Regions from separate parts of the Serratia proteamaculans genome, predicted to be linked through region 1. Evidence: predicted binding sites of a transcription regulator. Region 1 holds the regulator's gene; each other region holds the start of a gene.

Region 1 (7,367 bases):
AGCGGCTCCAACGGCTGGTTGGGGGCTTTGTTGATGTAAATGTACAGATAGCGTGACAGCGGGTAGCTGCCGTTGCGCACGTTGGTGTCATTGGGGATGACATAGTTTTCGCCGGACTCCGCCAGGGGCAACAGCCGCACGCCGCTGGCACGAAAACCGATGCTGGCGTAGCCGATACTGTTCAACGAACCGGCCACCGCCTGTACCACCGAGGCCGAGCCGGGCAATTCATTGACCCGTGGCATAAAGTCACCACCACACAGCGCACGCAGTTTGAAATAGCCGTAGGTACCGGATGCCGAATTGCGACCAAAGCGCTGTAGAGTGCGCTGCTGCCAATCGCCGCTCAGCCCCAGTTCTCCCCAGCGCGTCAACGGTCGGTTTTCGCCACAGCGTAGAGTCGCGGAGAAAATCCGGTCAAGCTGTTGCAGGTTAAGACCACGCAGCGGGTTGTCCTGATGCACCAGCACCACCAGCGCATCCACCGCAACCGGTACTGCCAGCGGTGCATAGCCATAACGGTGTTCGAAAGCCGACACCTCCGCCGCTTTCATCGGGCGGCTCATGGGGCCAAGCTGCGCGGCACCTGCCGCCAATGCGGTAGGCGCGGTCGAGGAACCTGCGGCCTGGATCTGCAAATTAACGTTGGGGTAATGCTGACTGAAGTCCTGCGCCCACAGCGCCATCAGATTGGCCAGCGTATCGGAACCGACGCTCGACAGGTTGCCGGACAGCATGCCATCCGGCTGCGCTAACGCGCCACGGCTCGCCAGCAGCGCCAGGCAAAGCAACAGCCCTCGGGTCATTCGGTTCATACCAGCCTCTCCGCGTTAATTTTTCACCGCATTCTCTGACAAAGCTGCGGGAACAATCAACCGGTTAGGCAAGGTAAAGATGAATCGGGTGCCGATGCCCTGCTCACTGAGGATCTCCAGCCGCGCGTCGTGGTGGCTGAGAGCATGCTTGACGATCGCCAGCCCCAACCCACTGCCGCCGGTCTGGCGTGAACGGGCCTTGTCGACGCGATAGAAGCGTTCGGTCAGGCGCGGAATATGCTCGGCAGCGATGCCCGGCCCATTATCACTGACCTGGAACTGCGCTCCATTTGGCGTCTGCTGCCAGCTCACCTCAATATTGGTGCCGTTCGGCGTATGATTGACGGCGTTATACACCAGGTTTGATACCGCACTGCGCAGTTGGTCGTCGTTACCGAAGACCTTGAGCTGCTCGTTCACCCGGAAAGTAATCTCATGGTTGCCCCCGCTCAGCGACTGAGCTTCGCGTTGCAGCACCCGTAGCATCAGCGGGATATCGACCCGTTCGTTCATTTCGACATTAGGCGCTGCCTCAATCCGCGACAGCGTCAGCAACTGCTTGACCAGCCCGTCCATTCGTCGGGTCTGCTCCTGCATGGTGCCCAGCGCCTTGCCGCGCAGCGAGCCATCCAGCTCTTCGTCGCTCATCATCTCCAGATAGCCCTGCAACACCGTCAACGGAGTGCGAAGCTCGTGGCTGACGTTAGCGAAGAAGTTGCGTCGCGCACCTTCCAGTTGGCGCATCTGGGTGACATCACGCGCCACCATCAGCAACTGCCCTTCGGAATAAGGCATCACACGAAATTCGACGTAATGTTCATTGTTCAACTGCAAGGTTAACGGCCGGGAGAACTCCTGCTGTTGCAGATAGTGGCTGAACTCCGGGTAACGCAGCAGGTTAAGGATGTGCTGACCATTGTCTTCCGGCCAGCGGAAACCCAACAGATGCTGCGCCAAACCGTTACACCAGAAGATATTGCCTTCGACGGTGGTCATCACCACCGCATCGGGCAGCGATTCCGCCCCGCTGCGGAAACGTTTGATCAACAGCGCCAGCTCACGACGCCGGCGACGGTTGCGCTGCTGCATCTGGTACAGGCCGTAAAACAGCGGTTCCCAGCTCCAGCGGCCAGGGGGGGGCGTCATGCTGCGATCGACCCATAGCCAGTGGGAAAGTTTGAGTTGGTTGTAGAAATTCCATACCAGCGCCGCCAGCACGGAGGCCAGCAGCAGCCAGGGCAGATAGCCGAAAATCAGCCCCAGCAGTAAGGCAGGCAGGCAGAAAAGGGCCAGCTCCAGGGCCAGCCTCTTCCAGGATAGACGTTCTAGCACGGCATATTCTCCAGCGCGGCGCGATCAGTAGCGCGTTGAGAATCGGTAGCCGGTGCCCCGAACGGTTTGAACCATTTTGTCATGACCACTGGTCTCTAACGCCTTACGGAGTCGACGGATATGCACGTCAACGGTGCGGTCTTCCACATAAACGTTAGTGCCCCAGACGTGATTAAGCAACTGCTCGCGGCTATAAACACGCTCAGGATGGGTCATAAAGAAGTGCAGTAATTTGAACTCGGTCGGCCCCATATCCAGCGCCTGTTCGTTGGCCATCACCCGGTGTGAAGAAGGATCCAGGCTCAGCCCTTGCATTTCAATCACTTCTTCCACCGCCATCGGTGAAATACGGCGCATGACCGCCTTGATGCGTGCCACCAGTTCCTTTGGCGAGAAGGGTTTGGTGATGTAATCATCCGCCCCGACTTCCAGACCACGTACCCGGTCTTCTTCTTCACCGCGGGCAGTCAGCATCATCACCGGAATATCTCGGGTCAGCGCTTCACGCTTCATATGTTTGATAAACTGAATGCCGGAGCCTCCGGGTAACATCCAGTCGAGCAACACTAAATCAGGGAACGGCTCAGACAGGCGCGTCACTGCGCTGTCATAATCCTCAGCTTCCAACGGTTGGTAACCATTCTGTTCCAACACAAAGCACACCATCTCACGGATCGGCGCTTCGTCTTCCACCACCAGTATGCGTCTTGCCATCGTCAATCCTGCCAATGTGTTAGCGATCACAGTTGATTGCGGTCGCCATTATGCGTCAGTTTTGTGACAGATTTATGAAATAAATAGCCATGAAAAAACCTGCCTGTTGTAGGCAGTAAGCATAGCGATTATTTCTAGTCACGCAGAAACATCATATTCCCTTTATAATCCCTGCCATTACTCTATCGCCCTGGGAGTGTCATGCGCCTGATCCACACCTCTGACTGGCATCTTGGCCAGTATTTTTTCACCAAAAGCCGCGCCGCCGAACATCAGGCTTTTCTGCGCTGGTTGATCGAGCAGATCGAACAACAGCAGGTGGATGCGCTGATCGTCGCCGGGGATCTGTTCGATACCGGCTCGCCGCCAAGTTATGCCCGCGAGCTGTATAACCGTTTTGTAGTCGAGCTGCAGCGCACCGGCTGCCAATTGGTGGTGTTGGGCGGCAATCACGACTCTGTGGCAACCTTAAATGAATCGCGTGAATTGCTTTCCTGCCTGAATACCACCGTGATTGCCAACGCACAGAGCGAAACCGAACAGCAAATCCTGGTGCTGAATCAGCGCGACGGCCAGCCGGGCGCGGTGCTGTGCGCCATCCCGTTCCTGCGCCCGCGCGATTTGCTCACCAGCCGCGCCGGAGAATCCGGGGTACAAAAACAGCAGGCGCTGCAAGAGGCCATCGCCGACCATTATCAAACGCTGTATCAGGCGGCCTGTGCACGCCGTGACGCGCTGGGCTTGCCCCTGCCGATTGTTGCCACCGGCCACCTGACCACCGTAGGCGTCACCACCTCCGACTCGGTGCGCGATATCTATATTGGTACGCTGGACGCCTTTCCGGCGCAGGCCTTCCCACCGGCCGACTACATCGCGCTGGGGCATATTCACCGTGCACAAAACGTCGCCAAATCCGAACATATTCGCTACAGCGGCTCGCCGATCCCCCTCAGTTTTGACGAGTTGGGCAAGGCCAAAAGCGTGTTTATGGTGGATTTCAGCGCGGGTGCCCTGCAACAGGTCAGCACGCTGGAGATCCCCAGCTTCCAGCCCATGCAGCTTATCAAGGGCGATTTGGCGCAGATCGAGCAACAATTGCAGCAGTTCGCCGATTATCAGGGTGAATTACCGGTGTGGCTGGATATCGAAGTGGCAACGCAGGATTACCTTAGCGACATTCAGCGCCGCATCCAGCTCCTGGCCGATCAGCTGCCGGTAGAAGTGGTGCTGTTGCGCCGCAGCAAAGAACAACGCCGCCAGGCGATTGAACAGCAGGACAAAGAAACGCTAAACGAACTGAGTGTTAATGAGGTGTTCGAACGGCGGCTGGCGCAGGAGCCTGAAATGGCTGAAGAACGTCGGCAACGAATGAGCCAAATGTTCCAGCAGGTGGTCGCGGCCGTTCAGCATAACGACCAGGAGCCGAGCCAATGAAAATTCTCAGCCTGAGATTAAAGAACCTCAATTCATTGCAGGGCGAATGGAAGATCGACTTCACCGCCGAACCCTTTGCCAGTAATGGGTTGTTCGCCATCACCGGGCCCACCGGCGCGGGCAAAACTACCCTGCTGGACGCCATCTGTCTGGCGCTGTACCACCAAACGCCGCGCCTTAACGTTACGCCAAGCCAAAACGAGCTGATGACGCGCCACACCGCCGAATCGCTGGCTGAGGTCGAATTTGAAGTTAAAGGCGTCGGCTACCGTGCTTTCTGGAGCCAACGACGCGCCAAAAACGCCCCGGACGGCAATTTGCAGGCACCAAAGGTCGAACTGGCGCTGCGTGAAGACGGCAAGATCCTGGCAGACAAAGTGCGCGACAAGCTGGATATGACCGCCGCGATCACCGGCTTGGATTTCGGCCGCTTTACCAAATCGATGATGCTGTCCCAGGGGCAGTTCGCCGCCTTCCTCAATGCCGACGCCAACGATCGCGCCGAACTGCTGGAAGAGCTGACCGGTACCGAGATCTACGGCCAGCTTTCCGAGCGGGTTTTCGAACAGCATAAGCAGGCCAAGGCCGACCTGGATGCACTGCACCAACGTGCCAGCGGCATTGAACTGCTGAATGACGAACAGCGTCAGCAACTGGAAAATCAGTTGGTTGAACTGGGGACGCAGGAAAATACCCTTAGCGGACAGACCCGCCAGCAGCAGCAGGCGCTGAACTGGTTACAGCAGTGGCAACAGACGCAGCACAAGCAGCAGGAATACCAACGCCAACTGAACGCGGCACAGCAGGAACAGGCCGCGGCCGAACCGCAACTGCAGCAGTTAGCGCGCAGCGAACCTGCAGAAAAACTGCGACCGCTGCTTAACGAACGTAACCGCTGCCGCCACGATCAACAGGCGCTGCAACAACAGATCGCACAGTTGACGCAGCAGCAGGCGCAACAGCTTGCCCAGATGGCGCCGTTGCAACAGGCGGTAGAACAAGCGCGCGCGCAACTGCAGGCGCATGTTGAATACCAGCAGACTCAGCAGCGTGTGATCGACGAGCAAGTGGTTCCGCTGGATAACCAGATCGCCCAGTGGCAAAAAACGCAGGCCGAACTGCAACAGGCCTGCACTAACGCCATCCAGCAATACGCACTGCAAAAAGCGGAGCTGGAAAAGCTCGAGCTTCAGCGAGCCCAGTTAACCGTACAGGCCGGACAGCATCAGGAAAAGCTTAACGGCCTCACCGCCGCGCTGGCAACGCAGCAACAGCGGCAAAATGCGCTGGAAGCCCAGTCCCCGCTGGCGGCGCTGCGTCAGCGTCAGACCGAATTGGCCGAGCTGCGTCCGGTGCGCCAGCAGTTATTCGCCCTCTCCTCGCTGTCTCAACAGATTGCCAAACGGCTGGAGCAGCAGTGGCAAGAGTTAAACGTCGGCCAAAACGAGCTAACTCAGTTAGAGCCACAATTGGAACTGGCTCGTCAACAATATAAACAACAAAAAGCCCATCAAGCCGACGTTGAAAAAACAGAAGAGCTGGAAAAACGGATCGTGGGGTTGGAAGCCGACCGAGCGCGTCTGCAACCCGGTGAGCCTTGCCCGTTGTGCGGCTCAAATGCGCATCCGGCAGTTGAGCAATACCAAGCGGTAAAGCTGTCAGAAACCTCACAGCGTCTGGAAGAAATGAAAATCCAGACCGAAGCATTACAAAAGAAAGGCGTCGAATTACGGGCACGCTACGATAGCCTGCAACAACAGCAACAGCGCCAACAGCAACTCATCGCGCAAGACGAGCAGCAGCTGGCCGCACACCTGCAGCAGTGGCAAACACTCAGCACACCGCTGGCGTTTGATTTTGCCCTGCAGGATGCCGAACGTCTGAGCCAGTGGCTGAACGCCTGCGACAGTGAAGAACGTCTGGGTCAGGCCGCTCTGCTGCAACACGAGCAGGCGTCGCACGCCGTACAACAGGCCAAGGACCAATTGGCCGCACTGCAAACACAGCAGCAGCAGGCGCAACAAGACAAGGCGCGGCTGGACGAGCGTTTCACCCTGCTGGAGAGAAACCACACCGAAGCCCAGTTGCAACAGCAGCGCTTGCAGCAGCAGTGGCAGGAGGGTGAACAAGCCCTTGGTGAGCAACGTGCGCAGCGACTGGCCCTGTTTGGTGAACAGCAAATCACGCAGGTGCGCGAACAGTTGCGCACCCGCCAGACGGCCTGTGAGCAGGCCAGCCAGCAGGCTGCCGAACAATGGCAGAAAGCCCAGGAACAACGCGATCGTCTGAGCGGCCAGTTGGCCGTACTACAGCAGCAACTGCTGCAACAGGCCGAGCGGTTGCAGCAGGCAGAGCGAGAGTGGCTACAGGCGCTGGCCGCCAGTGAATTCAGCGACGAGGCCGCCTTTAGCGCCGCGCTGTTGGATGACCACCAGCGCCAGCAATTGCAACAGCGTAAAGAGCAGTTGCAACAGCATCAGGTTGAAGCCAGCGCCCTGCTGGCCCAGGCCACAGATAGCCTGCAGCAGCACCAACAACAGCGCCCTGAAGGGCTGGATGAGAGTCAGGTCGATCCCCAGACCCTGAGCCAGAGTCTGGAAGCGCTGGCACAGCAGTTAAAAACCCTGCAGCTACGCCAGGGTGAGGTGCGCAATCAGTTAGAAAGCGATGCCGCACGCCGCATCAATCAGCAGTCGCTGTTTGAGCAAATCAGTCAAAGCCAGAGCCAGTACGACGACTGGAGCTATCTCAACCAGCTCATCGGCTCCAAAGAGGGGGACAAATTCCGCAAGTTTGCCCAGGGGCTGACGCTCGATCATCTGGTGTATCTGGCAAATAACCAGCTTGGGCGGCTGCATGGGCGTTACCTGCTGCAACGCAAAACCAGCGACGCGCTGGAGCTGCAGGTGGTGGACACCTGGCAGGCGGATGCGCTGCGCGATACCCGCACCCTGTCCGGCGGTGAAAGCTTCCTGGTGAGCCTGGCGCTGGCATTGGCGCTGTCCGATCTGGTCAGCCACAAGACCAGCATCGACTCGCTGTTCCTCGACGAAGGCTTTGGCACGCTGGATG
Region 2 (7,367 bases), 570 kb from region 1:
AACTCCGACCACTCATCCGCAGGGACACCCAGCAGTGCAGCAATAACGCACACTGGCAGGGCATAGTTAAAGCGGGTGATCTGCTTTGCGTCCTGCATGGAAGGCATTAACTCTCGCGCCACGCTTAATGCGGTTTGCCGGACCCGGTTTGGGTTAAAGGCAGTTAACGTCTGCAGAATGGCCTCTTTGAGCCTGAGCTGTTGTTCACCCTCCTGCATTCGTACCAGAGCACCGAAAATGGGCTGTGCTGGCGTGTTCAATAAGGCCGCGGGGACAGGTTCAGTTGCAGGACGTACCCCAAAGTCAATATTGTGCAAAACCTCCCGCACCACCACAGGAGAAACGGCTACCCAACTCTGCAAGTCCGCTTGAAATGCCATCGGCACCATCGGCATATAGTCAGCAAGCGGATCATCAGAAGTCACGGCAGCAAGCGCACGGGAATAGGGACAAACTGTCATAGTGTTCTCCGTTGAACCGAACCAGTGTGAAAACCCATCCTAGCGCTAGCCTGGCAGCCATACTTCGTCTAATCTCGAAGTATGAATAACATCGATATTGAAGATCGTCTGGCGGCACTGACCGCCGCCATTGCCGACTGCAGCCGGGCGCGCATGCTGTGCCTGCTGATGGATGGCCGTGCCTATACCGCAACCGAACTGAGCGCGGCGGTGGACGTCGCAGCCTCTACCGCCAGCGGGCACCTGGCACGCCTGCAGGAACAACGGCTGATTGTCTGCGTCAAACAGGGCCGCTATCGCTATTTCCGCCTGACCGGGCCGGCGGTGGCCGCCGCGCTGGAAACATTGATGGCGCTGGCCGGCGTCGAAAGGCCGGTAGTAAAAAGCACTACCCCAACCTCATTGCAATTCGCCCGCACCTGTTATGACCATATGGCCGGAGAAGTCGCGGTAAAATTGCATGACAGGTTGCATCAAGTAGCCTGGCTGGAGGGGGATGAAGACTACCGGTTAACGGACGCTGGCCGCACTGCCTTAACCCGGCTGGGCATCGACTGTTCGGCGGCGCTTTCACGGCGGCGCTTCGCCTGTGGCTGTCTGGACTGGAGCGAACGCAAGGCTCACCTTGGCGGCGCTCTGGGTGCCGCGGTGCTCAACGTTTTTATCGATCGCGGCTGGATCCGCCGTCAGCTTGAAACTCGTGAACTGCAGCTCACCGCCACCGGTAAAAAAGCGCTGACAGCACATTTTGGTCTCACGCTTTAACCCTGCGCCGCGTTAGTTTTGCTGCAATACTCAATAGGCAAACCGTCAACCCGAGGATTCTTCATGCTCAGCCAAACCCAATTCCCGATCGTCAAACGCTGGCCCGCACAGCACCCGGAAAGGCTACAGCTTTACTCTCTGCCTACGCCCAACGGCGTAAAAGTATCCATTATGCTGGAAGAAATTGGCCTGGCTTATGAACCGCACCTGATCGATATCGGCAAGAACGAAACCTGGACGCCGGAGTTTCTGTCGCTGAACCCGAACGGCAAGATCCCATCGATCATCGATCCTAATGGCCCCGGCGGTAAACCACTGGCGCTGTTTGAATCCGGCGCTATCTTGCTGTATCTGGCGGAGAAAAGCGGTAAGTTCCTGCCGCAAGATCCCGCTCTACGTTATGAAACCATCCAGTGGGTGTTTTTCCAGATGGCGGCGGTTGGCCCAATGTTTGGCCAGCTCGGCTTCTTCCACCGATTCGCCGGTCGCGAATATGAGGACAAACGTCCGCTGGAACGCTATAAGAATGAATCCAAACGCCTGCTCGGCGTGCTGGAAACCCGGCTTGAAGGCCGTGACTGGATCATGGGTCAGGATTACACCATTGCCGATATTTCACTGCTGGGTTGGGTCCGTAATCTGATCGGCTTCTACGAAGCGCGTGAGCTGGTAGAGTTCGATAGCTTCCCACTGGTGGGGCAATGGCTGGAGCGCGGTCTGGCGCGCCCGGCGGTACAACGCGGCCTGAATATTCCCGCCCGCAGCGAATAATGGATCCCCTGGGATAGCCGCCCGGCTATCCTTTTTCACCATCGGCAGCGTCATAAAACTGTCACACCCCTGCACTACTCTCCTTCGTAACAAATTGATGCCAATTATAATTTTGCATTTCGAAAAGGAGCTTTCCCCCTATGCAACAGTCCCTTTCCCTGATCGCCGGCGCCGTTTTATCCGCGTTATTGTGTTCCGCCGCCTTCGCCGATGAAACACCGGTCAATACCGCAGGCCTTTACGAGCGTGCAGCACGTGGCAACATCGTTGAACCCGGTGGCGCACGACGTCTGAGTGGCGATCAGACCGCCGCGTTGCAAGCTTCGCTGTCGGACAAAACTGTCAAAAACGTGATTTTGCTGATCGGCGACGGCATGGGCGATTCTGAAATCACCTCGGCGCGCAACTACGCCGAAGGCGCGGGCGGCTATTTTAAAGGTATCGATGCCCTGCCGCTGACCGGCCAATACACCCATTACTCACTGGATAAGAAAACCCACAAACCGAATTACGTGACTGACTCTGCCGCCTCGGCGACCGCATGGTCAAGCGGCGTAAAAACCTATAACGGTGCGCTGGGTGTGGACGTCAACGGTAAAGACCAACCGACGCTGCTGGAAATCGCCAAGGCGGCAGGCAAAGCCACCGGTAACGTCTCTACCGCCGAGCTACAGGACGCCACGCCAGCAGCACAGATTTCCCACGTCACCTCACGTAAATGTTACGGCCCGGAAGAAACCAGTGAAAAATGCGCCACCAACGCGCTGGAAAACGGCGGCCGTGGCTCCATCAGCGAGCAGTTGCTCAAGGCGCGCGCCGACGTCACCTTGGGCGGCGGGGCAAAATCCTTTAATCAGTTAGCAAAAAGTGGCGAATGGCAGGGAAAATCGCTGAAAGACCAGGCAACGGCTCTCGGTTATCAATGGGTCGAAAACCTCGATGCACTGAACGCCGTCAGCGTGGCAAACCAGCAAAAACCGCTGCTCGGGCTGTTTGCCGCCGGTAATATGCCGGTGCGTTGGCAGGGGCCGAAAGCCACTTATCACGGCAATATCGACCAACCGGCGGTAACCTGCGAAAACAACCCGGCACGCACGGCCGATATCCCGACGCTGGCGGTAATGACCGAAAAAGCCATCGACCTGTTGAAAACCAACCAAAACGGCTTCTTCCTGCAGATTGAGGGCGCGTCGATCGACAAACAGGATCATGCGGCCAACCCGTGCGGCCAGTTTGGTGAAACTGTTGACCTGGATGAAGCGGTACAGAAAGCGTTGGCATTCGCCCGCGCCGAGGGTAACACCCTGGTGATTGTTACCGCAGACCACGCCCACTCGAGCCAGATTATCGCCACCGATGCCAAGGCCCCTGGCCTGACACAAACGCTGACCACCAAAGATGGCGCACCGATGACCATCAGCTACGGCAATTCGGAAGAGGATTCACAGGGGCATACCGGCACTCAACTGCGGGTTGCCGCCTACGGCCCACGTGCTGCCAACGTGGTTGGGCTAACCGATCAGACGGATCTGTTCTATACCATGCGTGATGCAATGGCGATTAAGTAAGTTAACAGCCTAATATCCAAACGCCATTCATTGCCGGCACTCAGGGCAATGAATGGCGTTTTTACCCTTTATAAACAGCGGGTAACTGCTATATTGAAGGACTACTTTCGCTTTCGAGAAGGACTCCTCATGGCGTTACTCCGTTTGATTATTCTTTCCGGCTCGCTGTTGGTTGCGACCTCTACCCTGGCCGCCTCCCCGGTGCAGATGCGCTTTGATTCTGCCTGTGATTTCAGCAAGCTAAACATCATTCTCAAAGACCCGGTTAATCCCGACAACGTACAGTTGGACGTCGAACTGCAACCGCAGGCGGCACAACGGCTGTCAGCAACCACGACCGGCAACAATATCGGCAAAACATTAGTGACTGTGATCAACGGCATCCCAGTGAATAGCGCTACGCTGCGCAGTGAACTGAAGGTGACCGCGCTTAGCATCATGACCGATGGCCCAACGGCGCAAAAACTATTCCCCAGCCTGTTGAATAAATCCTGTGGATCCAAGCAAAAATAAAGAGTGAACCAGGCTGCCTCTAGGCATCCACCAACATCCTGGCCGCCATTTGCTTATAACTCGCCACCAGCTCCCGGCCTTCATCTGGGCCGGTACTGACCGCCAGCCGCATGGTCGCTTCCCCCAAATGCATCAGCAAGAAAGCCGCATTCTCCACCACCGCCGGATCTGACTGCGGCCGTAACCGACGTATTGCCGCCGCCAGTAACGCGCCGTTTAACCGGCTTTCCGCCACCTCTTCCTCGCGCAGCGTTTTGTTGGCCTGCGTCGCCGCCCAGATATCCCGCATGACCGGCTCAGCCATAAACAAGGCGTAATATTCGTCGATCAGGCAGTTAAATGCTTCGATCAACTGCGGTAACGTCTGCACCTGAATTAAGCCTTGTTCGATGCATTCACGCGCTTCCTGGTTATAACCTTGCGCCAGCACCCGCACGATGGCGGTTTTATCCGGAAAGTACTGGTACAGCGCCCCAATAGAAATACCCGCATTTTGCGCCACTTCACTCATCCGCATCGCGTCACTGCCCTGCTGGGCTATCAGCGCCGTTGCGCAATCCAGGATCAGCTTCACCTTCTCGCGGCTTCGTGTCTGGCTGGGTTTACGCCGCAGGGCGGGCGTTTTTTTTTGCTTATCAATCATCATGTCTCGTCCTTTGAACAAAAACCGCCTTGACAATAATACGAGGGTTTATCATATTTACAAAACATGAGTAATACTCACATTTGGAGCGGCATCATGAACAACAACGAACAGGGTTCACCAATTCTGGTTTTAGGCGCTACCGGAAAAACCGGCAGCCGTGTGGCAGCACGTTTGCAACAGCTTGGCATAGCGGTGCGGGCCGGACATCGTGGTGCCGCCATCCCCTTCGACTGGCAAGACAGCAACACCTGGCAACCGGCCTTACAGGATGTGCAAAAACTTTATCTCAGCTTTCAACCCGACCTGGCAGTACCGGGTGCCACCGAAATCGTTGAACGTTTTTGCCGGCAAGCGGTAAATGGCGGCGTGCAAAAGATAGTCCTGCTCAGCGGGCGCGGTGAGGACGAGGCCCGTCAGGCGGAAGAAGTGGTTGAACTCAGTGGTGCGGACTGGACGATATTGCGCGCCAGTTGGTTTATGCAAAACTTCAGCGAGAGTTTTATTCTTGATGAATTGCTAAACGGCGCAGTCTATTTGCCACCGGGCGAGATCCCCGAGCCTTTTATTGATGCGAATGATATTGCCGATGTTGCGGTTGCCGCCCTCACCCAACCCGGCCACAGCAATACGCATTATGAATTGACCGGCCCGCGTCTGATGACCTTTGAACAGGCTATTGGCGAGATTGCCGCCGCCGCTGGGCGTGAGATCCACTATCAGCAGGTGCCGGTGGCAGATTACGTCGGATACCTGCGCGAGGCACAATTGCCGGCGGAAATGGTCACGTTGCTGGAATATCTATTCAGCACCGTGTTGGACGGACGCAACGCCTCACTGACCGAGGACGTTCAACGCAGTCTCGGGCGTGCCCCGCGAGATTTCAGTACTTACATCGCCGACACCCTCCCCAGCGGAGTTTGGCAAGCGCGTTAACCGGCTAATGGCTGCCCTGCCCGGCGGCCATTTTCTTTTTGTTACCGGCTGTCATTTGCAATTGTTCCATAAATATTGTGTGATAGCTGAATATCGTTTAAATCAGCGGCAATTAAACCCTGTTAATAAAGCGGTTATATTTGAATATAAATAAAAATGAATTATTCCTGCCTTTAATCCGCTTTTTTTAATTACAAAAGTAGTTTTTAACAATATTGCAAACAATAATATCCCCTCAGTAACCAGAGTTGAACAATCTGTCCCCAGGCAGCCTGTAATAATCCACTTTTCGTTAAAAAAATGGTTAACAAAAAGACATTATCACTGCTATTCGGCTTTGCCGGGCGGGTTAGTTTCACCTATTCCCAGGGTAGCTCCCAATAAATTCTTTCACCTGCAATGAGTAGAATTTACACACAAGAGATTTGAATTAATGAGAAAATTACTCGTCCTGATTTTCTGTCTGAACCTGTTTGGCGTCACGCAACAGGCCGCAGCAGAAGAGAATAAGACCGTTGATGTGGTTCTGATCGGGGGTGGCATCATGAGCGCCACGCTGGGGACTTATCTGCACGAGCTGGAGCCAAACTGGTCCATCGACATGTATGAACGCATGAATGGCGTAGCGGAAGAAAGTTCCAACGGCTGGAATAACGCCGGTACCGGTCACTCAGCCTTCGCCGAAATGAACTACACCCCAGAAAAAGAAGACGGCAGCATCGATATCAGTAAAGCCGTGGTGGTGAACGAGTCTTTTGAAATCTCTCGTCAATTCTGGTCTTATCAGGTTAAAAATAACGTCCTGAAAGATCCAAAATCCTTTATTAATAGCGTACCGCACATGAGCTTTGTCTGGGGTGACGATAACGTCAACTTCCTGCGCAAACGCTATGCGGCACTGCAGCACAGCACCCTGTTCCGTGGTATGGAGTACTCTGAAGACGCCAACCAGATTAAACAGTGGGCACCGCTGGTGATGGACGGTCGCGATCCAACGCAAAAAATTGCCGCCACCCGCATGCCGCTGGGCACCGACGTGAACTTTGGCGTGATCACCCACCAACTGGTGGATACCCTGACCAAAAATCCAAACTTCAAGCTGAACCTGAGCCATGAAGTACGCGATATCAAACGTAACGCCGACAACACCTGGCGCGTGACCGTGGCCGATCTGAACCGTGACGGCAAAGAAACCAGCGTTAATGCCAAGTTCGTGTTTATCGGCGCGGGCGGTGCCTCTCTGACACTGCTGCAGAAATCCGGCATTCCTGAAGCCGAGGGCTATGGCGCCTTCCCGGTCGGCGGTCAGTTCCTGGTCACCACCAACCCGGAAATCGCTAACCAGCACCTGGCCAAGGTTTATGGCCTGGCCAGCGTAGGTTCACCGCCGATGTCGGTTCCGCACCTGGATACCCGTATGCTGGATGGCAAACGTGTCTTGCTGTTCGGACCGTTCGCCACCTTCTCCGGCAAGTTCCTGAAAAACGGTTCACTGTTCGATCTGCTGCATTCCCTGAGCACCTCCAACCTGATGCCAATGACGCATGTCGGGCTGGATAACTTCGACCTGGTGAAATACCTGGTGGGTCAGTTGATGATGAACGACGACGACCGTTTCGCCGCGCTGAAAGAGTATTTCCCTGAAGCCAAACAGGCAGACTGGAAGCTGTGGACCGCCGGCCAACGCGTGCAGATCATCAAGAAAGACGA
Region 3 (7,367 bases), 4.1 Mb from region 1:
ACCAATCGATAGATGACAAATTGGCGGGTTACGGTAAATTTTATCTACTGCTCAGGCCAGTTGCGTTTCAATAACCTACAATAATGAATATGGGCCTTATCATTACTCCTCTGAGCCAAACCTGCGAGATGTGCATCTGCATAACGATGGGTGACCTCCAGAGGCAGTGGGTTTTGCGCGGCCTGTGCGGTGCCAAGGGGATCGGAGCGGTAGGCTCCCGCAGTAATGGTATAGAGGTAGGGCAGTTGGACCCGGCGGAGCGCCGTGGATAACAACGCCTTGAGGAGGCAATCATGATCAGTACCGTCGCGCTGTTTTGGGCTCTGTGTGTGGTGTGTGTGTTAAACATGGTGCGGTATTACTCTTCTCTGCGCGCGCTGTTAGTGGTTTTGCGCGGCTGCGACCCGCTGCTGTATCAGTATGTCGACGGCGGTGGTTTCTTTACCGCCCACGGTCAGCCGAGTAAACAGATACGGCTGGTGCGCTATATCTTCTCGCAGCGCTATACAGAACATCACGATCCGGAGTTTATTCGCCGCTGTGAGCGGTTACGCGGGCAGTTTATGCTGACCTCCGCGCTGTGTGGACTGGTGGTGATCAGCCTACTGGCGTTGATGATTTGGTATTAAATCCGGCCGGTTTTGCCGACGACAGACAAAGAAAAGGCGGCCACCAGGGCCGCCTTTCACATGGAGCGAGCTGCTTAAATCACTTTAAGCGCCAACCAGTACAGCGAACCGGAAAGTAGAATCGAGATTGGCAGGGTCAATAACCAGGCCAACAGGATGTTCTTCACGGTTTTACTCTGCACACCGCCGCCGTCCACAATCATCGTCCCGGCGACTGCCGAAGAGAGGACGTGGGTGGTGGAAACCGGCATACCGGTATAGCTGGCCACACCAATCGACAAGGCTGCGGTCATCTGAGCCGACACGCCCTGAGCGTAGGTCATGCCCTTCTTACCGATCTTCTCGCCAATGGTAGTCGCAACGCGCTGCCAACCCACCATAGTACCGAGTGACAACGCCAGAGCTACCGCGACGATAATCCAGATCGGTGCATACTCAACGGTTTGCAGCAGATCCTGACGCAGGTTTTTCAGGAAGCGTTGGTCCTGGCTAGAGGTTTCCGGCAGTTTGGCGACCTTGTCCGCGGTATCCGTTACGCACATCAGCAGGCGACGCAGGTGGCTGCGTTGATCTACCGTCAGTTGATCGTAACTTTGCAGGTTGTTCAGCAAACCTGAGGCAAGCTGAATCGCCGGCATGGCGCGGGCACTGTCACAATGGAACTCGACGGGTTTATCCGGCGAGACGTCCTCATCCGGGCTTGGCACCAACGGAGTCAGAGCCACCACATGTGACAGGGCGTCACTGTGCTGTTGGTAATATTGCTGCAGGTGGGCAACGGCATCACGCGTACGGGTGATGTCATAACCGGTTGCATTCATATTAAGCACGAAGCCGGCCGGAGCCACGCCGATCAGCACCAGCATAATCAGGCCGATACCTTTCTGGCCGTCGTTGGCGCCGTGCGAGAAGCTGACACCGATAGCCGACAGGATCAGTGCGATACGGGTCCAGAACGGCGGCTTGCGTTTGCCGTCGACCTTTTCACGTTCAGCAGGCGTCATGTGGATACGCTGGCGTTTCTTGGTGCCACTCCAATAGCGGCGCAAGGCAAACACCATCAACCCGGCGACCATCATGCCAACCAGCGGCGAGATGAGCAATGACAGGAAAATACCAATCATTTTCGGGACGTTAAGCGCATCCACCACCGAAGTGTGGGTCATCAGTGCGTTGGTTAAACCCACACCAATAATTGCGCCAATCAGCGTATGGGAACTGGAGGCCGGCAGACCGAAATACCAGGTGCCGAGATTCCAGATAATAGCCGCCAGCAGCATGGAAAATACCATGGCTAATCCGTGTGCTGAACTGACGTTCAACAACAGATCTGTTGGCAACAGGTGAACAATGGCGTAAGCAACACTCAAACCACCGAGCATTACGCCAAGAAAGTTGAACAAACCAGCCATCACGACCGCAAGTTGCGAGCGCATGGCACGGGTATAGATTACTGTAGCAACCGCATTGGCCGTATCATGAAAACCGTTAATGGCTTCATAAAACAACACGAACAACAATGCGAGAATTAACATCAGGCCGGTATGGAAATCCAGGCCAGCGAACAAATGCAGCATAAGCGTTACGCCAGTTTGTGGACATGAACGCCGCGCATTATCCGTGACAACCGGGGCCGGGGAAAAGGAAAATATGACGTTTTTTTGATTTAGATATGACGAAATGATGGCAGTGGTATGACAAAGATATGAAATATCAGTGCGTTATGCTGTCTTGCCCGTTGTAATATTTTCTTACTATGGTGTTGTCGGTGTCATGGCTTTACAATCTGCCGCCGTAAAGTTGCCGGTTACCGGTAGCGATTCGGCTTAATATGGCGGCCTTTTGTCGCGATTGTGATTTTTATTCAGAGAGGCGCAGGTGGAACAGTTTGATGTCGTGGTAATAGGTGCGGGCGCAGCGGGCATGTTTTGCGCGGCGCAGGCAGGGCAACTCGGTTGCCGGGTGCTGCTGCTCGACAACGGCAAAAAACCGGGCCGCAAAATCCTGATGTCCGGCGGCGGGCGCTGTAACTTTACCAATATGTACACCGAACCGGCCGCTTACCTGTCGAATAACCCGCATTTTTGTAAATCGGCACTGGCGCGTTACACCCAGTGGGATTTTATCGATCTGATCAACCGCCACGGCATTGCCTACCACGAGAAAACGCTGGGGCAACTGTTCTGCGACGACTCGGCGCAGCAGGTGGTCGAACTGCTGCTCAAAGAGTGTGAGCTGGGTCAGGTGACAACGCGCCTGCGTAGCGAAGTGCTGGGCGTCGAAAAAACCGCCGAAGGCTTCGAACTGGCACTGAATGGCGAGAAAGTGAGTGCTCGCTCACTTGTGGTGGCCAGCGGTGGTCTGTCGATGCCGGGACTGGGGGCTACGCCGTTCGGCTACAAGCTGGCGGAGCAGTTTGGCCTGAAAGTACTGCCGACGCGTGCCGCGCTGGTGCCTTTTACGCTGCATAAACCGTTGCTGGAACATCTGCAGGCCCTGTCTGGTGTCTCTGTGCCTGCGGTGATCACTGCCGAAAATGGCGTCAGCTTCCGCGAAAGCCTGCTTTTCACCCACCGTGGCCTGTCTGGTCCGGCGGTATTACAACTTTCCAGCTACTGGCAACCCGGTGAGTTTGTAAGCGTTAACTTACTTCCTGCGCTTGATCTGGCGGACTTCCTTAACGAGCAACGCCAGGCCCACCCGAATCAAAGCCTGAAAAACACCCTTGCGCTACACCTGCCGAAGCGTCTGGTGGAGTGTCTGCAGACGTTAGGGCAATTACCGGAAGTCACGCTGAAGCAGTTGAACCCGACGCAGCAGGCTGAGCTGGTAGATACTTTGCAGAATTGGCGCGTGCAGCCGAACGGCACCGAAGGCTACCGTACTGCAGAAGTGACGCTCGGCGGTGTGGATACCAAAGAGCTTTCTTCCAAGACGATGGAGGCCGCCAAGGTGCCGGGCCTGTACTTTATCGGCGAAGTGGTGGATGTGACAGGGTGGCTGGGGGGCTATAACTTCCAGTGGGCCTGGAGCTCGGCCTGGGCCTGTGCTCAGGCTTTGGCTGTGCAGGGGCAATAAAGTCCGGCGAATGGCAATGTAGATTGCGCTGGTGCCAGCCGATGGGAGGCCTGGTGGTACTTACCTCCCAAGATTATTCCGCATAGCGGAAGGCGTCTGGCCAAAGTAACGGCGAAATTGGGTGCTGAATTGCCCGGGTGAACTAAAACCGCACTGCAGGGCAATGGCGGTCAGGGTGAGAGTTGTTTGGGTGACTTGCTGGCGGGCCCGTTCCAGGCGGCGTGATAAAACATATTGGTAGGGCGGCAGGCCAAAGTGTTGCCGAAAGGCACGAGAAAAATGAAAAATGCTCAGGTTGGCAATCTTCGCCAGGGCCTGCAAGGTAATATTCTCACCCAGGTTGTCTTCTATATAACTGGCCAGCAGTTCGCGCACCGGCCGGGAAAGAATTTCACGGTGTTGCCGGTCCGGTATTGCCGCGTGCTGATAACGTGCAGCTTCAGCCAACATGGCAATCATCAGTGAAGCGGCGTGCAGCTCGCTGTCACTTTGCTGCAGACCAAGGCATAACTGTTTAAGCACCGGGTTGCGCAGGTTTGCCCCAGGTTCAATGATCAGGCCTGCTTTTCCGCCAGGCATTAACTCAATCAACCGTGGTGAAATCGAGATTGCGGTATAGCTTAATGTGCCTTCGGCATAGCTCATGGCGTCAAAATCGCATCCCGCTGGAATGATATCGGCGACCTGACCTATAACCCGCGTTGCCGACGTGCGTTTTTGGTCGAACCAAACATCACCGCTGATGGTTGTGCTGCCATCGACCGAGTGATAGCCGTCATAGACGATCAACGTATGGGCTGGACGAATCAGACGAGCTTCATGAGGGCCGCTGACTCGTACGAGATCGACCCGGCCATAGTCCCAGCAACGTGAAGAGCGCTGTAATTCTTTTTCGTTGGTATAAACCAGCCCGTCAGATTTCATCCTTAACCTTCTCAAGTAAATCCTGTGCTATTTATTATGATTACCTGTGCGTAGCAACCGCCTGATATTGCGATTATGCCTACTCCATTGGCTGCGTTAATAAATATTCCCTTCTGATATGATATTTCGCAATAAAAATAGTGTTAATTTTAATTTCTTGCTATTGGGGTTAACCATTTCAGGATGTATATATTACATGATGTAATTTTACATTTGTTCTTCGGTATGTTTACAACATTTTGTTAACCTATAATTTAACTGATGTATAGGTGGTCGTATTTGTCGGAGTTTTCTTGCAGCTAAGGGGGATCCCCTGGTTCAAGAGGAACTAGATGAACTTAGCTATCAAATAGAGGAAACAAATTATGCACCATGACGATTTAAAACATGCCGCGGAACTGATGAAAAAGATGTTGGATAACTTTGCCAATAATCCGGAAAAGATCATCGATTTGTTTGCTGAGGATGCTGTTATTGAGTTTCCTTACGCGCCAGGTGAAGCCTACGGGTTCCCTAAAAGAATTGAAGGCAGGGCCGCGATTTTAAAATATGCCAAGGGCTTGCAGTCTGCATTACGTGATTACAAAATTAATCCCTTGAGTGATTGGGGGTGTTACTCACTGAGTGGATCTAAAAAGTTTCTGTTCGAATACACCGGGGATGCAATTACGGTTCCCGATAATAAACCCTACCATCAGGATATTCACGCATTTGTAGAAGTCCATCATGGAAAAATAACGTATTTTGAAGAGTACTGGGACGGATTTTACGCGATGATGGTGTTTGGCGCGATAACCGTAAAATCAGCCTGATATTTTCCCGGATTTACATTTGTTGCGCGTTATTTTCTACATGACGCGCAACATTCATAATAAATAGCAATAATCATAAAGAACCCCATGAGTTTTTTCTTTCAAATCCCAACATTCCCTCCGGCCGTTAACAAAATAAACCAAAAATAACATATTGGAAAACAGGCACGCATAATCAAAAATAAAACTAACTATTTAGGGTTAAATGGCGCCAGGAATAATTAAATTAAGAAGACATATTATGTTTATCAAATTATTTACACCTGGCAAGATTGGCAATCTCAGGTTAGCAAACCGGATGATTGTAACCTCTATTTCAACCCTGACGGCCACCGATGAAGGTTACGCCACTGAACAACTGATGGCCTATTTAGCGCGTAAAGCCCAGGGTGGATGGGCGATGATCATCACGGAGTATTATGCCATAGCGCCACACGTCGGCTATTTCCCCCGGGCATTGGGGATTTGGAACGACGATCTGATAAAAAACCATACGGAATTGACACGGCGTGTACATCAAACCGGTGCAAAGATTGCGGCGCAAATATCCCATGCAGGCAGAGAAATTTATCATGGGCATCCAAGAGAAAATGCCGTCAGCTCCTCAGCGCTGAAAGATGTTTACGGTGAGTTTAAACCGAGAGAGATGACCATTCCGGAAATTAAAAAAATCGTTTCTCAATTTGGTGATACGGCCAGAAACCTTAAAAAGGCCAATTTTGACGCAGTAGAAATTTATGCCGCGCATGGCTTCCTTATTTCAAACTTTTTGTCTAAATACACCAATCATCGAACTGATGAGTATGGTGGTAGTTTGAGAGATCGCATGCGGTTTCTGGAAGAGATTGTTAAGGATGTCAGGACTAAGGTCGGGGACGATTTTCCGGTATTGGTCAGGTTATCCACTAAGGAGTTTGTCCCCGGTGGGCTATCAATCGCAGAAACCCGGGTGATCGTCAAAAGGATGGAAGAACTGGGTATCGATGCCATCAATTGCTCTCAGGGCATTGTCACCGTCTCAAACAATATTGTTGAACCTTTCCAGGTGGGGAACGCACCTTTCGTCGATATTGCCGAGGAAATTAAAAAAATAGTCAGTATCCCGGTGATCACCACGGGGCGGATTAATGATGCCGACCTGGCTGAAACTACCCTGTTATCAGGGAAGAGCGATTTTGTCGGTATGGCACGTGCCTCTCTTGCGGATCCCGACCTGCCCAATAAGGTGTTGGCAGGGCGCTGGGATGAAATCCGCCACTGCATTGGCTGTAATCAGGGCTGCATTGGTAACAATGTCCGTGGGGAAATCTGTCGTTGTATGGTCAATCCAGAAATCAATCGTGAATATCAGCTGGATCTGACTAAAGCCGTCGATAAGAAGAACATCGTAATTATCGGCGGCGGCATTGCCGGTTGTGAAACCGCTATTACGGCCGCGCGAAAAGGGCACGACGTTACCCTGTATGAAAAATCAGACCGACTGGGGGGAACCTGGTTAATCGCCAGTTTACCTTTATCTAAAGGCGAGTTGGTGTCGCTGGTTAAATGGCAAATCAGCGAAATGAAACGCCTGAATATAACCATAAAGCTTAACTCAGCCCCTGAGGTGGAAGAGATTGTGGCGTTAGCCCCGGATAAGGTGATTATTGCTACCGGCAGCCAACCGATTTTACCGCCTGTTAGCGGGATTGAACGTCAAAGTGTTGTGCAGGCTAACAAGATATTAACGCAGGATGCGCCGTTTGGTGAGAATGTCGTGGTGATCGGCGGGGGCTCCGTGGGGGTAGAAACTGCCGAATACATGGCCTTTTGCGGCAGTTCTATTACCATTGTGGAAATGCGCAATGAGATCCTTCCGGGCCTGGAGCGAGAAACTAAAATAGGCCTTAAAGAGGCTATTCGCCATTACCGTATGGATGTGATC
Region 4 (7,367 bases), 4.3 Mb from region 1:
CCATGGTCGCCATCGACATGAACAGCGCCAGTCGGTTTTTCTGACGGCGCCAGGCCTGCATTTTGCGACGGCTTTCCAACAGCGCCAGGTTGTTTTGCATTTCCATAGTCGCCACGTTAGCGTCCCTCCTTCTTGGCCAGACGCATGACCATCAACTTCGACAGCGCCAGGACGATAAAGGTGATAACAAACAGAATCAGACCCAGCTCCATCAACGCTGCGGTGTGCACCCCAGATTCCGCTTCGGCGAATTCGTTGGCCAGCGCAGAGGTGATACTGTTACCCGGCATATACAGCGAGACGCTGTCGAGCTGGTAGGTGTTACCGATGATGAAGGTCACCGCCATGGTTTCCCCCAGCGCACGGCCCAACCCCAACATCACACCGCCAATCACGCCATTCTTGGTAAACGGCAGCACGATACGCCAGATCACTTCCCAGGTGGTGCAGCCGATGCCGTAGGCCGACTCTTTCATCATCACCGGGGTCTGCTCGAACACGTCGCGCATTACGGCAGCAATGTAAGGAATAATCATAATCGCCAGGATCACCCCGGCAGCCAGAATACCAATACCAAACGCCGGGCCAGAGAACAGCTCACCGACAATCGGAATGCCGGACAGCACATCGCCAACCGGAGTCTGGAAATATTCGGCAAACAGCGGGGCGAACACGAACAGGCCCCACATGCCGTAAACGATACTCGGGATCGCCGCCAGCAGTTCAATGGCGATGCCCAGTGGGCGTCGCAGCCAGTTTGGCGCCAGCTCGGTCAGGAACAGCGCAATACCAAAGCTGACGGGCACGGCAATAATCAGTGCAATCAACGAGGTAACCACGGTGCCGTAGATGGGTACCAGCGCACCGAACTGTTCGGCAGGCGCGTCCCACTCTTTGGTCCACAGGAAGGAGAAACCGAATTTCTGGATGCTCGGCCAGGAGGCGAAGATCAGTGAAACAATAATGCCGCCCAGCAACAATAGGGTAATCAGCGCTGCCAGTTTAACCAGCGCGCTGAAGATGACGTCACCATTTTTACTCGGTGCTTTAATGGTCGGCTTGTACTCAGCCATAGATCACTCTCTGTTTTAACCCTGGCAGGCCCAACATAGGTCAGACCCTGAAAAACTGAGTGGGGCGCGTTGGATCACGCGCCCCTGCGTTGTTAGTACAGCGCTTTACCGGAACTGTCTTTTACGTTGGTTTTCCATGCTGCACGCACCTGCTCGACAACTTCGTTCGGCAGAGTGGCGTAATCCAGGTCATTAGCCTGCTTGGCGCCCGTTTTGTACGCCCAGTCAAAGAACTTCAGGACTTCGGTGCCCTGAGCCGGGTTTTTCTGCTCTTTGTGCACCAGGATGAAGGTGGTAGAGGTGATTGGCCAGGCGTTGTCGCCTTTCTGGTCAGTCAGGTCCTGTGCGAAGGTTTTGCTCCAGTCCACGCCTTTAGCCGCTGCGCTGAAGCTCTCTTCTGTCGGGCTAACCGCTTTGCCATCGGCAGAAATCAGCTTGGTATAAGCCAGGTTGTTCTGCTTGGCGTAAGCGTATTCCACGTAGCCGATAGAGCCTGGCAGACGCTGTACGAAGGCCGCGATACCGTCGTTACCCTTGCCGCCCAGACCGGTTGGCCAGTTAACGGTAGAGCCTGCGCCGATTTTCTCTTTCCACTGCGCGTTGGCTTTGGACAGGTAGCTGGTGAACACGAACGAGGTGCCTGAACCATCAGCACGACGCACAACGGCAATGTTCTGATCCGGCAATTTAACGCCAGGGTTCAGCTTGGTGATCGCCGGGTCGTTCCATTTCTTCACGTTACCCAGATAGATATCGCCCAGAGTTTTACCATCCAGGGTCAGCTCACCGGATTTGATGCCCGGGATGTTAACTGCCAGCACCACACCACCGATCACGGTAGGGAACTGGAACAGGCCATCAGCCGCCAGTTTTTCGTCAGTCAAAGGCGCATCAGAAGCACCAAAGTCAACGGTGTTGGCGATGATTTGCTTCACGCCACCAGAAGAGCCGATGCCCTGATAGTTAACTTTGTTGCCGGTTTCTTTCTGATAAGAATCTGCCCACTTGGCATAAACCGGAGCGGGGAATGTCGCACCTGCACCGGTCAGGCTAGCAGCAGCGAACGCGGACACGGCGGTCAGGGAGAAAGTCGCTGCCACAATACTGGCGACGGTGGTACGCATCAGTTTCATAATCCCTCCTAATGGGATATTCAAAAATCGACTTCAAGTCGTTTTCATCAGAGTAAGTATTGCTGCAGGAGGGAAAATAGGACAGTTTGGTGACAGTAAAATGTACGAAATATGACAGTTATATTACAGTGCGCCAATAGTGTAATTAACATCTTGATTAGGCTATTATTTCATCTGAAACATTCAATAATATCTTGCTCACGCAAAGGGATCTTCCATGAAAAAAACACTTATCTTGTCAGCGGTTAGCCTGTCTCTGCTGGCATCTAGCAACGTGATGGCGGCGCAAGGACTCGTGCGCGATAGCAACATACCCGAAGCCACGCTTTTCGAGAAAATTCTATTTCTGGGCGATAATAATAACTACAGAACCTCCCGCTATACACTGAATGATTTGGATAACTTTAGAGATAAGTTGCGAGATCATGAAAGGGAGCTAAAACAGCTGCAAGAAGAAAACAGGAATAAGGATCGTCAGATCGACGAACTAAAACGTTCGCTGCAAGAACTGAGCAGTAAGGTGAAAAGTTAGCGGATAAAAAAATCCGGCGCGCCGTTTACACAGCACGCCGGATTAATCAGTCAAAAACTCAGCGAATTTTACTCTACAGTGACAGACTTCGCCAAGTTACGCGGCTGGTCAACGTCGGTGCCTTTGATCAGCGCCACGTGGTAAGACAACAGCTGCAACGGCACGGTGTAGAAGATCGGTGCCACGATTTCTTCAACGTGCGGCAACGGAATGATGGTCATGCCTTCGCTGCTGACAAAACCGGCATCCTGATCGGCGAACACGTACAGCTGGCCACCGCGCGCGCGCACTTCTTCAATATTGGACTTCAGCTTTTCCAACAGTTCGTTGTTCGGCGCCACCACGATCACCGGCATATCGGCATCGATCAACGCCAGCGGACCGTGTTTCAACTCACCGGCCGCATAGGCCTCGGCGTGAATGTAGGAGATCTCTTTCAGCTTCAGCGCCCCTTCCATCGCGATCGGGTACTGATCGCCACGGCCAAGGAACAGTGCGTGATGCTTGTCGGAGAAGCCTTCCGCCAGCGCTTCAATGCTTTTGTCCAGCGACAGCATCTGTTCGATACGCGCCGGCAACGCCTGCAGGCCGTGTACGATTTCATGCTCAACGCTTTCCGCCATACCTTTCAGTCGGCCCAAACGCGCCACCAGCATCAACAGCACCGCAAGTTGGGTGGTAAAAGCTTTGGTGGAAGCCACACCGATTTCGGTGCCGGCCTTGGTCATCAGCGCCAGATCGGATTCACGCACCAGTGAAGAACCGGCCACATTGCACACCGCCAACGAACCGAGATAACCCAGTTCCTTCGACAGGCGCAGTGCCGCCAGGGTATCGGCGGTTTCACCGGATTGCGACAAGGTAATGATCAGGCTGCCCGGACGTACGGCAGATTTGCGATAGCGGAATTCTGACGCGATCTCCACGTCGCAAGGCACGCCGGCCAGCGATTCGAACCAATAGCGGGCAACCATGCCGGAGTGGTAAGAGGTCCCACAGGCAATGATTTGTACGTGCTGCACCTTCGCCAACAGTTCGTCGGCACGCGGGCCCAGCTCGCTCAGGTTGATTTGGCCGTGGCTGAAACGCCCTTCCAGGGTGTTCTTCAACGCCAGTGGCTGTTCGTAGATCTCTTTTTGCATGTAGTGACGGTAAGCACCTTTGTCACCAGCGTCGTACTGCACCTGGGATTCGATTTCAGGACGCTCAACGGCGTTGCCCTGCTTATCGAAAATGTTGACGGTGCGGCGAGTCATCTCCACCACGTCACCTTCTTCCAGGAAGATAAAGCGACGGGTTACCGGCAACAGCGCCAGTTGATCGGAAGCCAGGAAGTTTTCACCCACGCCACGGCCGATAACCAGCGGGCTGCCGGAACGCGCAGCCACCAGCACGCTGGGATCACGGCTGTCCATCACCACGGTGCCGTATGCGCCACGCAACTGAGGGATAACGCGTTGAACTACCTCCAGCAAGGTACCGCCCTGGCGCTGTTCCCAATGCACCAGGTGAGCAATCACCTCGGTGTCGGTTTCAGAGCTGAAGTGATAACCGCGTTCGATCAGCAGTTCACGCAACGGTTCGTGGTTTTCGATGATGCCGTTATGCACCACTGTAATGTAATCAGAAACATGCGGGTGCGCGTTAGCTTCGGTAGGTTCACCGTGCGTTGCCCAGCGGGTGTGAGCAATACCGGTGCCCCCATGCAATTCATGTTGTTCAGCGGCTTCGGCCAGTTTGTTAACTTTGCCCACGCGGCGTAAACGGCTGACGTTACCTTCGGCATCCACCACCGCCAAACCGGCTGAGTCGTAGCCACGGTATTCAAGACGGCGTAACCCTTCCAACAGAATCTCTGCAATATCACGTTGCGCTACTGCGCCTACAATTCCACACATCAGTTGTATTCCTAATTAAACGCCTTTCGGGGCGCTTTCGATGTCTTGACCTGATTTTGCCGGTTTTTACCGTGCTTCCCCGAGCCTGTAGAGAATGGGGATTATCCTCTTCATCTTTCGAGCTGCTGCGTTGTTGGCTGCGAGTGCTCATCCCAGTCACTTAGTGAACTAAGCTCCTGGGAATTCACACTCTTACCGCCTAGCAGCAGCTCAAAATCTATTGAGGACTTTTATGTTTTGTATTGGGCTCGTAAGCGGAGCCCAACGCAAAACACACGAGTTACTTCTTCTTGACCGGGCGCTGCCAACCCTGGATGTGCACCTGCTTGACGCGGCTCAGCACCAGTTCGTCTTCGCCGATATCACGGGTCACCGTAGTACCAGCGGCGATGGTGGAACCTTTGCCGACAGACACTGGCGCCACCAGCTGGGTGTCGGAACCGACAAACACGCCGTCGCCGATAATGGTTTTATGCTTATTGGCGCCATCATAGTTACAGGTGATGGTACCGGCACCGATATTCACATCGTCGCCAATCTCGGCATCGCCCAGGTAGCTCAGATGACCCGCTTTGGACCCTTTGCCCAAACGCGCCTTTTTCATTTCGACGAAGTTGCCCACATGGGCACCCACTGCCAGTTCAGCCCCCGGACGCAAGCGGGCAAAAGGACCCACGGTGCATTCCGCTGCCAGCACGGCATCTTCCAGCACGCTGTACGGACTGATTTCGCAGTCATCACCGATCACACAGTTTTTCAGCACGCAGCCGGCACCGATTTTCACTCGATCCCCCAGCTTAACCGTGCCTTCAATAATCACGTTGGCATCAATAGAGATGTCGCGACCGTGGACAAGTTCCCCGCGCAGGTCAAAACGCGCCGGATCCAGCAGCATAACGCCAGCCAACAGCAATTTTTCAGACTGTTCTGCCTGGTAGATGCGCTCAAGCCGCGACAGTTGCAGGCGGTTATTCACACCTTCCACTTCGCTCAGGCGTGACGGATGCACGGCTTCAATTTTCTTGCCGTCGGCATGGGCCAGCGCAATGATATCGGTGATGTAGAATTCACCCTGTGCGTTGTCGTTATTCAGCATCCCCAGCCAGCGCTTGAGATCACGCCCGTTGGCCACCAGGATACCGGTGTTGATTTCATTAATCTGGCGCTGGGCTTCGCTGGCATCCTTGTGCTCAACAATGCCCACCACCTGGTCGTTCTCACGCACGATACGCCCGTAGCCGCTCGGATCAGCCAGCTTCACCGTCAGCAGGCCAATACCGCCCTGTGGCTTCGCGGCCATCAGACGCTGCAAAGTATCGACAGAAATCAGCGGGACGTCACCGTACAGCATCAGCACGTCTTCATCATCGGCAAAATGCGGGGCCGCCTGCTGCATGGCATGGCCGGTACCCAATTGTTCGGCCTGCAGCACCCAGTTGAGTGCGCCGTCGGTCAGGGTATTTTTCAGCAGATCGCCGCCATGGCCATACACCAGATGGACGTTTTTCGCGCCCAGTTTCATCGCGGCATCAATGACGTGCTGCACCATCGGCTTGCCGGCCAACGGATGTAATACCTTGGGAAGATCGGAATACATGCGTGTTCCCTTGCCCGCGGCGAGGATCACCACACTCATTGCGCTGTTCGACATAAGCAACCTGATAACTCCATTTTGATAGACGAAAGTAGAACCCTTTAGTGACGATATTACTACATATTTCTCTGCACGAACCCAGTGTAGGCCATGGGGCACTAGGCACACAGCAATTAACACTCACATAACCCGGCAGTGGGCAGAACTGTCGGCGATCGGAGACATTTTCAGCCCCAACGGGGGGTTATACATCACCATACCCGCCGGGCTGAAACGCTTATTTTAAAGCAAAAAAAAAGCGACCCAATAGGCCGCTTTCTTAATTTTGGTTGCGTTATGCACGCGCCAAAATATTACATCGATCTTCTGGTGAGCTCGATAACGCGCAGTTTCGCGATCGCTTTCGCCAGTTCTGCAGATGCCTGAGCATAGTCGACATCGCCATGAGAGCTGCTGATATGCTCTTCAGCTTTACGCTTAGCTTCCAGCGCTCTCGCTTCGTCGAGGTCCGTTCCACGGATAGCAGTGTCAGCCAGCACGGTGACCACGCTCGGTTGTACCTCAAGGATACCGCCGGACAGGTAGATGAACTCTTCTTCACCGTGTTGTTTAACAATACGCACCATGCCAGGCTTGATGGCAGTCAGCAGCGGCGCATGGCCAGGGAAAATCCCCAGTTCGCCTTCGCTACCTGTCACCTGGATCTTTTGCACCAGGCCGGAAAACATATGTTTTTCCGCGCTGACTACATCCAGATGGTAAGTCATAGCCATATCACCCTCCTCTCAAGACGTTACAGTTTCTTGGCTTTTTCCACTGCTTCTTCAATGGTGCCAACCATGTAGAACGCTTGTTCAGGCAGGTGGTCATAGTCGCCGTCCATAATGCCTTTGAAACCACGGATGGTGTCTTTCAGCGATACGAACTTGCCCGGAGAACCGGTGAAGACTTCTGCCACGAAGAACGGCTGAGACAGGAAGCGTTGGATTTTACGCGCACGGGATACGACCAGTTTGTCTTCTTCAGACAGCTCGTCCATACCCAGGATTGCGATAATATCTTTCAGTTCCTGATAGCGTTGCAGAATAGACTGCACGCCACGCGCTACATCGTAGTGCTCCTGGCCAACTACCAGCG

The links. The regulator PhoB, encoded in region 1, activates phosphate uptake and scavenging genes when phosphate is short. The targets are predictions, from matches to a motif close to CTGTCATAAAACTGNCNNAT.
Region 2: the regulator PhoB is predicted to act here: its motif matches at 2,045-2,064, upstream of phoA (alkaline phosphatase).
Region 3: the regulator PhoB is predicted to act here: its motif matches at 2,311-2,330, upstream of pitA (inorganic phosphate transporter PitA).
Region 4: the regulator PhoB is predicted to act here: its motif matches at 2,283-2,302, upstream of pstS (phosphate ABC transporter substrate-binding protein PstS).

Annotation. Positions count from the first base shown of each region.
Region 1 covers NZ_OX461105.1:1,071,431-1,078,797, reverse strand. Annotated here, with positions in the region: gene QOT07_RS05005 (PstS family phosphate ABC transporter substrate-binding protein) at 1-815, opposite strand, end outside; gene phoR (phosphate regulon sensor histidine kinase PhoR) at 831-2,147, opposite strand; gene phoB (phosphate response regulator transcription factor PhoB) at 2,172-2,861, opposite strand; gene sbcD (exonuclease subunit SbcD) at 3,063-4,295, shown strand; gene sbcC (exonuclease subunit SbcC) at 4,292-7,367, shown strand, end outside.
Region 2 covers NZ_OX461105.1:1,638,253-1,645,619, reverse strand. Annotated here, with positions in the region: gene QOT07_RS07765 (cytochrome P450 family protein) at 1-461, opposite strand, end outside; gene QOT07_RS07760 (ArsR/SmtB family transcription factor) at 543-1,226, shown strand; gene QOT07_RS07755 (glutathione S-transferase N-terminal domain-containing protein) at 1,290-1,997, shown strand; gene phoA (alkaline phosphatase) at 2,138-3,565, shown strand; gene QOT07_RS07745 (hypothetical protein) at 3,695-4,078, shown strand; gene QOT07_RS07740 (TetR/AcrR family transcriptional regulator) at 4,098-4,724, opposite strand; gene QOT07_RS07735 (NmrA family NAD(P)-binding protein) at 4,818-5,657, shown strand; gene mqo (malate dehydrogenase (quinone)) at 6,091-7,367, shown strand, end outside.
Region 3 covers NZ_OX461105.1:5,142,796-5,150,162, reverse strand. Annotated here, with positions in the region: gene uspB (universal stress protein UspB) at 294-629, shown strand; gene pitA (inorganic phosphate transporter PitA) at 704-2,206, opposite strand; gene QOT07_RS23975 (BaiN/RdsA family NAD(P)/FAD-dependent oxidoreductase) at 2,508-3,707, shown strand; gene QOT07_RS23970 (helix-turn-helix domain-containing protein) at 3,768-4,631, opposite strand; gene QOT07_RS23965 (nuclear transport factor 2 family protein) at 4,997-5,443, shown strand; gene QOT07_RS23960 (FAD-dependent oxidoreductase) at 5,685-7,367, shown strand, end outside.
Region 4 covers NZ_OX461105.1:5,383,019-5,390,385, reverse strand. Annotated here, with positions in the region: gene pstA (phosphate ABC transporter permease PstA) at 1-115, opposite strand, end outside; gene pstC (phosphate ABC transporter permease PstC) at 117-1,073, opposite strand; gene pstS (phosphate ABC transporter substrate-binding protein PstS) at 1,166-2,206, opposite strand; gene QOT07_RS25050 (hypothetical protein) at 2,424-2,738, shown strand; gene glmS (glutamine--fructose-6-phosphate transaminase (isomerizing)) at 2,807-4,636, opposite strand; gene glmU (bifunctional UDP-N-acetylglucosamine diphosphorylase/glucosamine-1-phosphate N-acetyltransferase GlmU) at 4,917-6,287, opposite strand; gene QOT07_RS25035 (F0F1 ATP synthase subunit epsilon) at 6,584-7,003, opposite strand; gene atpD (F0F1 ATP synthase subunit beta) at 7,024-7,367, opposite strand, start outside.